4 regions of the Paenibacillus sp. FSL W8-0439 genome follow, and region 1 is predicted to be linked to each of the others. Evidence: riboswitches for the same ligand, from Rfam matches in the RefSeq annotation. Region 1 holds a riboswitch; each other region holds the start of a gene.
The links. Region 1 has a riboswitch for cyclic di-AMP ahead of MKX36_RS19910 (TrkH family potassium uptake protein). Riboswitches for the same ligand answer to the same signal wherever they lie in the genome.
Positions count from the first base shown of each region.

Region 2: another riboswitch for cyclic di-AMP. It lies ahead of MKX36_RS06350 (hypothetical protein); the one in region 1 lies ahead of MKX36_RS19910 (TrkH family potassium uptake protein).
Region 3: another riboswitch for cyclic di-AMP. It lies ahead of MKX36_RS00140 (3D domain-containing protein); the one in region 1 lies ahead of MKX36_RS19910 (TrkH family potassium uptake protein).
Region 4: another riboswitch for cyclic di-AMP. It lies ahead of MKX36_RS00535 (C40 family peptidase); the one in region 1 lies ahead of MKX36_RS19910 (TrkH family potassium uptake protein).

Region 1 covers NZ_JBBPAK010000001.1:4,625,058-4,627,240, forward strand. Annotated here, with positions in the region: gene MKX36_RS19910 (TrkH family potassium uptake protein) at 1-1,039, opposite strand, end outside; cyclic di-AMP (ydaO/yuaA leader) riboswitch at 1,440-1,592, opposite strand; gene MKX36_RS19915 (CPBP family intramembrane glutamic endopeptidase) at 1,854-2,183, shown strand, end outside.
Region 2 covers NZ_JBBPAK010000001.1:1,489,582-1,491,764, forward strand. Annotated here, with positions in the region: tRNA gene MKX36_RS06340 (tRNA-Leu) at 1-68, shown strand, start outside; gene MKX36_RS06345 (glutathione peroxidase) at 218-703, opposite strand; cyclic di-AMP (ydaO/yuaA leader) riboswitch at 1,167-1,338, shown strand; gene MKX36_RS06350 (hypothetical protein) at 1,452-1,847, shown strand; gene kdpF (K(+)-transporting ATPase subunit F) at 2,031-2,108, shown strand.
Region 3 covers NZ_JBBPAK010000001.1:29,414-31,596, forward strand. Annotated here, with positions in the region: gene MKX36_RS00135 (TatD family hydrolase) at 1-401, shown strand, start outside; cyclic di-AMP (ydaO/yuaA leader) riboswitch at 602-881, shown strand; gene MKX36_RS00140 (3D domain-containing protein) at 1,153-2,183, shown strand, end outside.
Region 4 covers NZ_JBBPAK010000001.1:134,588-136,770, forward strand. Annotated here, with positions in the region: gene MKX36_RS00530 (GNAT family N-acetyltransferase) at 1-101, opposite strand, end outside; gene MKX36_RS00535 (C40 family peptidase) at 404-904, opposite strand; cyclic di-AMP (ydaO/yuaA leader) riboswitch at 910-1,047, opposite strand; gene MKX36_RS00540 (hypothetical protein) at 1,324-2,151, opposite strand; gene MKX36_RS00545 (M1 family metallopeptidase) at 2,163-2,183, opposite strand, start outside.

The sequences.
Region 1 (2,183 bases):
GTGCCTGCGCAAGTCGGTACCGGAACAGCACAATGTCTTCCCGTCCCCGCAGCATCGAAAACACCGCTCCAATGAGCAGAGCAAATGTAGTGGTCTTAATCCCGCCTCCAGTGGAGCCAGGCGAAGCCCCAATAAACATGAGTATGATGATAAAAAACTGCGTAGCCTGCCGCAAGCCTGCAATGTCCAGCGTGTTGGCACCTGCGGTGCGAGGGGTAACGGACTGGAATAAAGAACCCAGCAGTTTACCACCCCAATCAAGCGAGCCAAGCGTCTTCGGATTCGTAAACTCAAATACAAAAATGACAAGCGTCCCGACGACAATCAGAGCAGCTGTCATGCTGAGTACCACCTTGGTATGCAAGGACAGTCTCTTACGCTTGCGATAATCTGCCAGGTCAGACATCACTACAAAACCAATACCACCCGAAATAATGAGAAACATGGCTGTAAAATTAACAATCGGATCATATACATAACCTGTCAGGCTGCGAAATTCACCGAACAAATCAAAACCAGCGTTATTAAACATGGAAATGGCATGCCAGATTCCAAAATAAATCGCCCTGCCTACAGGCATATCAAATGACCAGCGAATCGAAAAAATAGCTGCACATACGCCCTCAATCATCAGCGAGTACCATAGCACCTTGCGGATCAATCCGACAATTCCTTCGACAGAGGTCTGATTCATCGCTTCTTGCAAAATAAGGCGCTCCCGCAAGGAAATCCGACGCTTGAACACCAGCGCGATCAAGGTAGCCATAGTCATAAAGCCAAGTCCGCCAATCTGAATCAGCGCAACGATGACAATTTGACCAAAGGTTGTAAAAAAGAGCCCTGTATCCTTAACGACAAGCCCAGTTACACAGGTCGCGGAAGCGGCAGTAAACAAAGCGTCTATAAACGCAAGTGGTTTTCCTGTTGTATTAGAAATGGGCAGCATTAACAATAAACTACCTATTAGAATGATAATGGCAAAGCCTGCAACGAATATTTGCGGTGGAGAAAGCCGAAGCCAGCTTGCATTGGGATTCATTTATTCATCACTTCTCCTCCTTGGTGAACTATGAGCATGGAGATCGCTCAGCTCATAAAATCACCAATTCTTTTCAGTTTCTTTTATAAATCAGAAAAGTATCCGCAAAGCGGGATACTTTTGCCTTTCAATACTCACTACACTTTATACGTAACTACCTCATGGAACGTTTGATGACTTTAAGGCGGGCAGCAGCGAAGCGGTCCATTTGAATCTGGAGAAGCGATAGCGCTCGCCTTTGACTCTGAATTTTACCCTTATCAAGGTCTAGAAAATCAAAAAAAATTCAGTGGCAACAGCGATTGGAAGATCAAATGGAACGCGCAGCGTCCTTAACTCAGCAAACTTTTATTCACACTTATACACACAAAAAAAGACACCGGAAAACCGAGTGCCTGACTTGGTTCCTGCCCACAGCCTACGAGGTTAGCTGACGGATTCGGGCAGCACAGTATGCCCTATTTACACTTCCGATCCATCAGGATCGGCTGTAAAATTCACCCCAGTAACATGGTTCCCCCGTTTTCTCACAGAAATTCGGCTTAAATGTATGTCATTACCCATATATTTCATAGGCATTGCCTCAAGATTATAATCCTTCTCTATCCAGATCACAAAACCGATTTCGCCGAAAAAACGTGAAATTGGCTTTAATTTGCGATTGGACATCGCTTAATCACAGCTTATCTAATTTTATTAAAACTTTAAAGTGCTTTCACTCTGTTTTCATGAATATCGCTGGTCTGTTGGCGGGAACCTGTGCAGTATGATATCTTTAATGGATGTTCTTATTTACAGATTAAGGAGGAAACTCATGAATCCTATCGGGAAACCGGTCGTGCTCACGGCCAACTTCAAAAAATTAGGCTTGCTGGGCGGGGTTGGCCTGATTTGCTTTTTTATCTTTCAATTGCTTATTCCCTCGCTTAGCAATCCAAGTCCGGAATCATTGATGAATGCAAAGGTCATCAGCAAACAAGAAGCGATCGTACACGCCTTGGACTTTGCCCGTTCCGAGCTGGGCTATACGGAATCACAGCCAGAGAAGCCTGTCGTGACCTATCAGGCTGAAACAGATTTGTACGGTTATTTATCCAGAGAAAAACTGCTTCAAGCGTACGATCGTACATGGAAAAAAAATTAT
Region 2 (2,183 bases), 3.1 Mb from region 1:
TGGCAGACACGCTATCTTGAGGGGGTAGTGGGCGTACGCCCGTGGAGGTTCGAGTCCTCTCGACCGCATTATATGCAGTACCCAGTTGAAAAAGCATCCTGACACGTTTTACGTGAAGGGATGCTTTTTTTGTTAAATACTTTTCGTCATATCCTCCCGTCACAGAAGCGGTCGTATGGACAACGGACCGCTCGTTAACTGTAATGCATAAAGATTGTCAGTTTTTCTGCAAAAGCTTCTTAATATCTCCTACAAGCTTGTCTGGAGTGGTTTGCGGCGCATAACGCTTAAATACGTTACCTTCTCGTGTAATTAAGAATTTAGTAAAATTCCATTTGATCGCTTTGGAGCCTAATACGCCTGGAGCAGTGTGGGTCAGGTAGCGAAATAGAGGATGTGCCTGATCACCGTTAACATCTGTCTTGGCGAACATGGGAAAAGTCACTCCGTAATTGAGTTGGCAAAACTCGGAGATCTCCTCGCTGGAACCCGGCTCTTGTTTGGCGAACTGGTTGCTGGGAAATCCCAAAATTTCGAGCCCCTGTTCATGATACTGGTCATATAGCTCTTGTAGCGCCTTGTACTGGGGGGTTAACCCACATTTGCTGGCAGTATTCACGATAAGAAGAACTTTCCCTTCGTATGTGGATAACGGAATTTGTGCCCCTTGTAGGGTCTGTGCATCATATTTATATACGCTCATGATATCCCTCCTAATTCAATATTCTACAATTAAATTGTGAACAATTCAACAAGGGGTTGCAAGTCCAGAAGAGTCTACAGACATTGTGCATTGTAAAATCGTCTTTTGTTCAAAACGGTAAATCGCACTTCAAATGGAGCAAATTGAGGTGTTTCTTCTTATAAAAGAGGGTTCATTCGATAATTATCTAGTACATATAGCGCATTTTCTTTCTTTTTTATAAATAAAGGGCAACCGTACCATACCCTACGCCAATATTGACATGCCTTTCATTTTCAAAAAGAGGTGAAATACAGAGTTTTAGAGAGATACGAGAAGCATAGGTTGGTTGTAAGCGTTATCCTTAATCTTCTATGCTCTAAAGGGTGATTTATAGCCTTGCCGTTGAGCTTTACAGTCTTCCTTGCACGGGTGTATGATTCAAGACGTAATTTCAAATTAACAACAATGAAGCAACAACGAATTGTCTAAAGCGCTGAATTTTGCAGTTGCAAAAGCGGGGGAACCAACGAGTATATACGGCTTTGCAAGCCGTGTGTCTCATGGGGTGAATTTTCCGGCCAAGTGCCGTAAATAGGGCGACTCTCACGTCCGAATCCGACAGCTAACCTCGTAAGCGTACAGGGAGAGGCAACAAACCGCCGTGTGCAGCCATGGTTTATTTTATCATGGAATGTATGAAGCCGGAGGAAGCCTTTTTCCTTCGGCTTCTTTTTGTTGTCTTTTTATACCGGGAGAGGAGCTACTGATGGAAGGTCGGTTAATTATTGTCACTGCACCGAATGAAGCGGGCAGAAGTTTTGTGAAATTGCTTATGTTCAAAAAATTGGCGTTTGCAGTTCTCACAAATAGCACCCAGGAGGAACGACAGCTCAAAAAAATGGGTGTGGAGCACATTGTGCGCATCAATACGATGCAAGCGGGAAAATGGAATTTTCCTAAAAAAGAAATTGGTAGTGTGTATTTGTTTGAAAACAGCTTGAATCTAACTTGCCGTTTCCTGCAAATATGTCGGCCACTAACATCAGAATTGATCTATGTTATTACGCACGGCTGTAATCCACAAGGAATTTATCGGGGATTGGGAGCGGACCATGTGATCTACACATTGAACGGAGAGGTGGGTTTCCTGCTGAACGGATAAGCACTTATAACATAGCTGGTTTATGATTTTATGATGGAATCAAAAGGGCAATCTGAAAAGCGATACGGAGGGTATGAACATGATGGATTTATACATGCTGCTCGTAATGGCTGTGAGTTATGGAGTGATACTGCTGTTTGTACGCTGGTGTGATGCGCAGACCTCAAAAGGAGGGCGAAGAGGATGATCGTTGTGCTAGGACTTACGGCTATTGTGTTCGTGTATTTAATCTACGCACTCCTGAATCCTGAAAAATTCTAGTCAACTATAGGATCGAGCAGGCGGGAACAGCAGATCAAGAATGCAGCATCAGAGATGCAGATTTTCGCAAACGTG
Region 3 (2,183 bases), 4.6 Mb from region 1:
TGCCAATTGTTATCCATAACCGGGATGCGCATGAAGATATTGTGAGAATTTTACGTGAGGAAAAGGCGAGCGAGATTGGCGGAGTTATGCACTCCTTTTCTGGGAGCTGGGAGACCGCTAAAATGGTGCTGGATATGGGCTTTCACCTTTCCTTTGGCGGGCCCATAACGTTCAAAAATGCCAAGCAGCCAAAAGAGGTACTGGCCCAGGTTCCGCTGGATCGTCTGCTGATTGAAACGGACGCGCCATACTTGACGCCTCATCCGTTTCGCGGGAAGCGAAATGAGTCGGCCCATGTGAGATTGGTGGCAGAGGCAGCTGCCCAAATTAAGGGAATTAGAGTGGAGGAATTGGTATCCATTACGACCCAAAATGCTTTGGAACGATTTGACATTCAGTGAAAAAGCGAAGAAATCAATCAAAATAAAGAGATAGACGGAGCTAATTATGATTTTGTTGCAGGAAACTCAAGAATATTACAATTTTTTAACCGAATATTTTAAAAAATGTACTTGAAACCTGCTTTACAACATGCATGTAAACAGGATATCATCTTTTCAGTGAATTGTTGTTGAGTGTAAACATCAACAAATCATTTCATGAACCAGTCTCGCTGAGTCCCTTTTGCAGGGAACGGGGGAACCGATATGGCTTACAGTACGTCCGGCGTATGTGCAAGAGAGAATGTCTCTTCAGCAGCCGGCTCAACCGAAATTCATTTCCCGAATGGGATGAACAGGTAGAGAAGCCGTATTTCGATTTCTTTCTGGGTCTTCGGGGTGAATGTGAAGGCGACCGCCATGAGCGGTTGACCTAAGCTAGGGCGACTCTCTACGTCCGAACCCGACAGCTAACCCCGTAAGCGTAACAAGAGAGAAGCCATCTCGTGCATGAGTTTTCCCGCATATTCACACATGTCGGAAGCCACGAAAGAGCTCTCTAGTCTCTTTCTTTGGCTTTTTTTGTTGTGAATAAAAGAAAATCTGTCATCATACTGTGGTTAAACAGGGGAGGACAGCATGCCGCGAAGACGGGTACATGGTGCAGGACAGTCGCAGTACGGGCTTGTCTTGTAGAAAATCTGTTATAGTCACGTCAACGATCAACTATGTCTTACTCCAGACGGCGGGCTATGTAAGGAGGACGGAGGAAATGGGCATTTTCCGAAAAGAGGAGACCCATGAGTCACGCTCATCCAGCATGTCTTACGTATTACGTTGGAAGCAAGAGAATGTGCGCCAGGCTGCTTTGGTTGCTATTTTTCTAATCGCACTAACGATTATGATTTCAATTCTGATGTACACGCAATCTAAAAAACAAGTCTTTTTTGTCATCGATGGTAAGGCATCTGCGGTAGAAACCCGGGAATCCAAGCTCCAAGATTTGCTCAATGAGCATTCTATTTCACTTCAGCCGCATGATACAATTTCCATGCCGCTAAATGGGGCAGTACAGGATGGGGATCGCGTAGTCATTAAACGTGCCAATCAGGTTAAAGTATCCTCAGGCAATAAGACGAAAAAGCTGTACACAACAGAAAATACAGTAGAGGGTGCCATTCGCACTTCGGGCTATAAATTATCATCAACGGATAAAGTTTACCCTGCGTTGGATGCCTCTGTTTCAGCTAACATGGACATAAAAATCGTCCGTGTGAAGAAACAGCAGGTCGAACAGAAAAAACAAGTGCCTTATCAGGTCATCAAAACGGCAGATCCAAGTCTCTATAAAGGCGATAATCGAGTCATTCAAAGTGGCAAATCGGGTGTGGTAGTCCAGCATGTTCAAAAAGTATACCATGATGGAAAGTTGGTATCCAAACAGCTGGTCAACAAGGAAGTCGCACAGAATCGTGTGGATAAGGTAATTGCGGTAGGAACGAAGAAGAAACCGGTCGTTCTAGCTGCTTCCATCGGCCCTAAAGATGCGGTTAAGGCTACAAAGGTTAGTTCGGGCAGTGCTGTCCGTAAAGCAGGTATTAATTTTAATTATAGAAAAGTTTTACAAAATGTCTCCATGACGGCGTATTCCGCACAGGAGCCAGGTATCGGTACACGTACCGCCTCCGGCACGCGTGTCACGGAAGGACGCACCATCGCTGTCGATCCGAGTGTAATCCCAATCGGGTGGTGGGTGTATATTGAAGGGGTGGGCTTCCGCCGTGCGGAGGATACCGGTGGCGC
Region 4 (2,183 bases), 4.5 Mb from region 1:
CCGTATATGTTGTAGGGGGGATCATAGCGCCACTCACAGATTTCAGCCGCTTGATGCTCGTCCATCGGTACGATCCGGTAGTTGGATATTGAGGCCGGCACTTTTCCATTCCTCCTTATGCAGGTACTTCAATCATTAACCACAGATTGTAGACAAGTTGTAGGAGAATGGCAAGCGTGTTTATTTCTTACCTAAGTCGGGTATACATTCAATAAGAAGGATTTACTGCTCATATGCTCCCCCAGCGGTGACGGTAAAACCGACGATGTTCGCTAAAATTGAAACCTTTTGAGGTGTCAGTTCGTCAGTAATGATAATCATTGCGATGTAGTGGACATAAAAAACCGCAATTCGATTCCGGCCAGAATCAAATTGCGGCTAGGGTTAGCTTGCTGTGCGGTAGTTATTCTACGTTGTCGTCATCAGGAATATCTGAAGCTACAGAATGGTAAGCGTCTGTGCTCATAATTCTTTTTGCACCGACATAACGGTTAGCGTAATAATTTTCGTTCAGTGAGCTAACTACTACACCACGTGAAGTCGAGGAGTGGGCGAATTTCCCTTCACCTACGAAGATACCTACATGGGAAACGCCTCTTCCTGTGGTGTTGAAGAACACCAGGTCGCCTGGTCTCATTTCATCGCGGGATACAGAAGAACCCATTTTGAATTGTGATCCAGATTGATGCGGCAGTTTAATTCCCAGTTTGTTGAATACATACATTGTGAAGCCGGAGCAATCGAATCCCTCGAGTGTAGTGCCTCCGCTTCTGTAGTTCGTTCCTTTGGCATCTTGGATGACCTGGTCCATCTTAGAGTCTGCAAATGCACTGCTGCCACCGAATGTAAAAGATGTAAAGGCAATGGCGAGACCCATGGCTGCGATCGTTAGCTTCTTCTTCAAAAAAAATATACCCCTTCCAATGCCTGCGAGGTTAGCTTAAGGATTCGGTAGAAGGTTCCCCTATGACCACTCTGTTGCGAGATCAATTCACCCAAACTGGTTCCCCCGCTTCCTAGGTGCCAGGAATTAGGCTTAACTTAAGATGTGCACCTTGGAGAGCAGTATTCACGACAACGATGTTTTTAAGATAAAGGTTACAATAAAGATTACAAAGTTGTTACTATCAGTTCACTGCGATTATTGTAACAAAGACAGCAGGCTTTGGCAAATGTTTCATCGCAAAAAGTTACAAAAAAAATCTGTTCCTAACGCTCTAGGAACAGATTCTGTTAACAGTATTCAGTTATGTGCCGTTTGCACGGGAAAGAAAAAAGTTTTTTCGACAGCTGAAAATACAGAAGAGAGGATATTGTGAGGGGTTAGCCTCTGCTGGAGATATCGATGTGCCATAGCCGATACTGTGAACTGATATGCCACAGCCTGACCAGACTGGTAACAAAATGATACGATTGTTGGAGAATCAGTGCCAACATACCGGTCCAAATCATCGCCACGGTGCCAAATAGACCGAAAACTAGCAACACACAAGTACCGAGCAACAGGGATACACCAACAGCCGGAAGAAGCTGGCGAAAGAAGGCGAGCAGGGAGGATAGTATGGTGTGACCACTGACAGTGCCCAGCTGCATATACAGGATGCACTGCCGAATGACCCAACCGTAAGCTATCCACCCCATGGCATAGGGCAACAAATGTAGCAGGTAAGAGGAAGATTGCAACGTTCCTACTACAATAGGATAGAGTCTCGGTACCACCCAAAAGGCGGGAAGCAGCAGCAAACCCAACTCGATGATGTAATACAATAGCGATGACATACCGTGGCGTTTCATCCCCTTGAAGAAGGACAGGCTTTGCGGTTCAGACGCATCGGTATGCAGGCTTTGATATATGCCAGCTCTAATGAAGGGAGTGATTAGTATGCGCAGTACGGTCGCCCCTAGTAATATCCACAAGTACACATGTACTTCCCGGCTGTCCATCAAGGCGATCTGTCCCTCCATCCAAAACAAGGTCTTTCCCAGTTCGTTTTGGCTCTGATCAGGATAACGTAGCAGCAGCGGGATAACGGCAGACTGTACCAGCCTATAGAGAAATACTCCCCACAGCAAACGATACAGAAATAAAATGATAACGATATAAAAGCGTATGCGTACCAGCGCCCAGCCTTCTTTTATAACAGTCCGCATCTATAGACACCTCACCATGACAGACTTCCAAG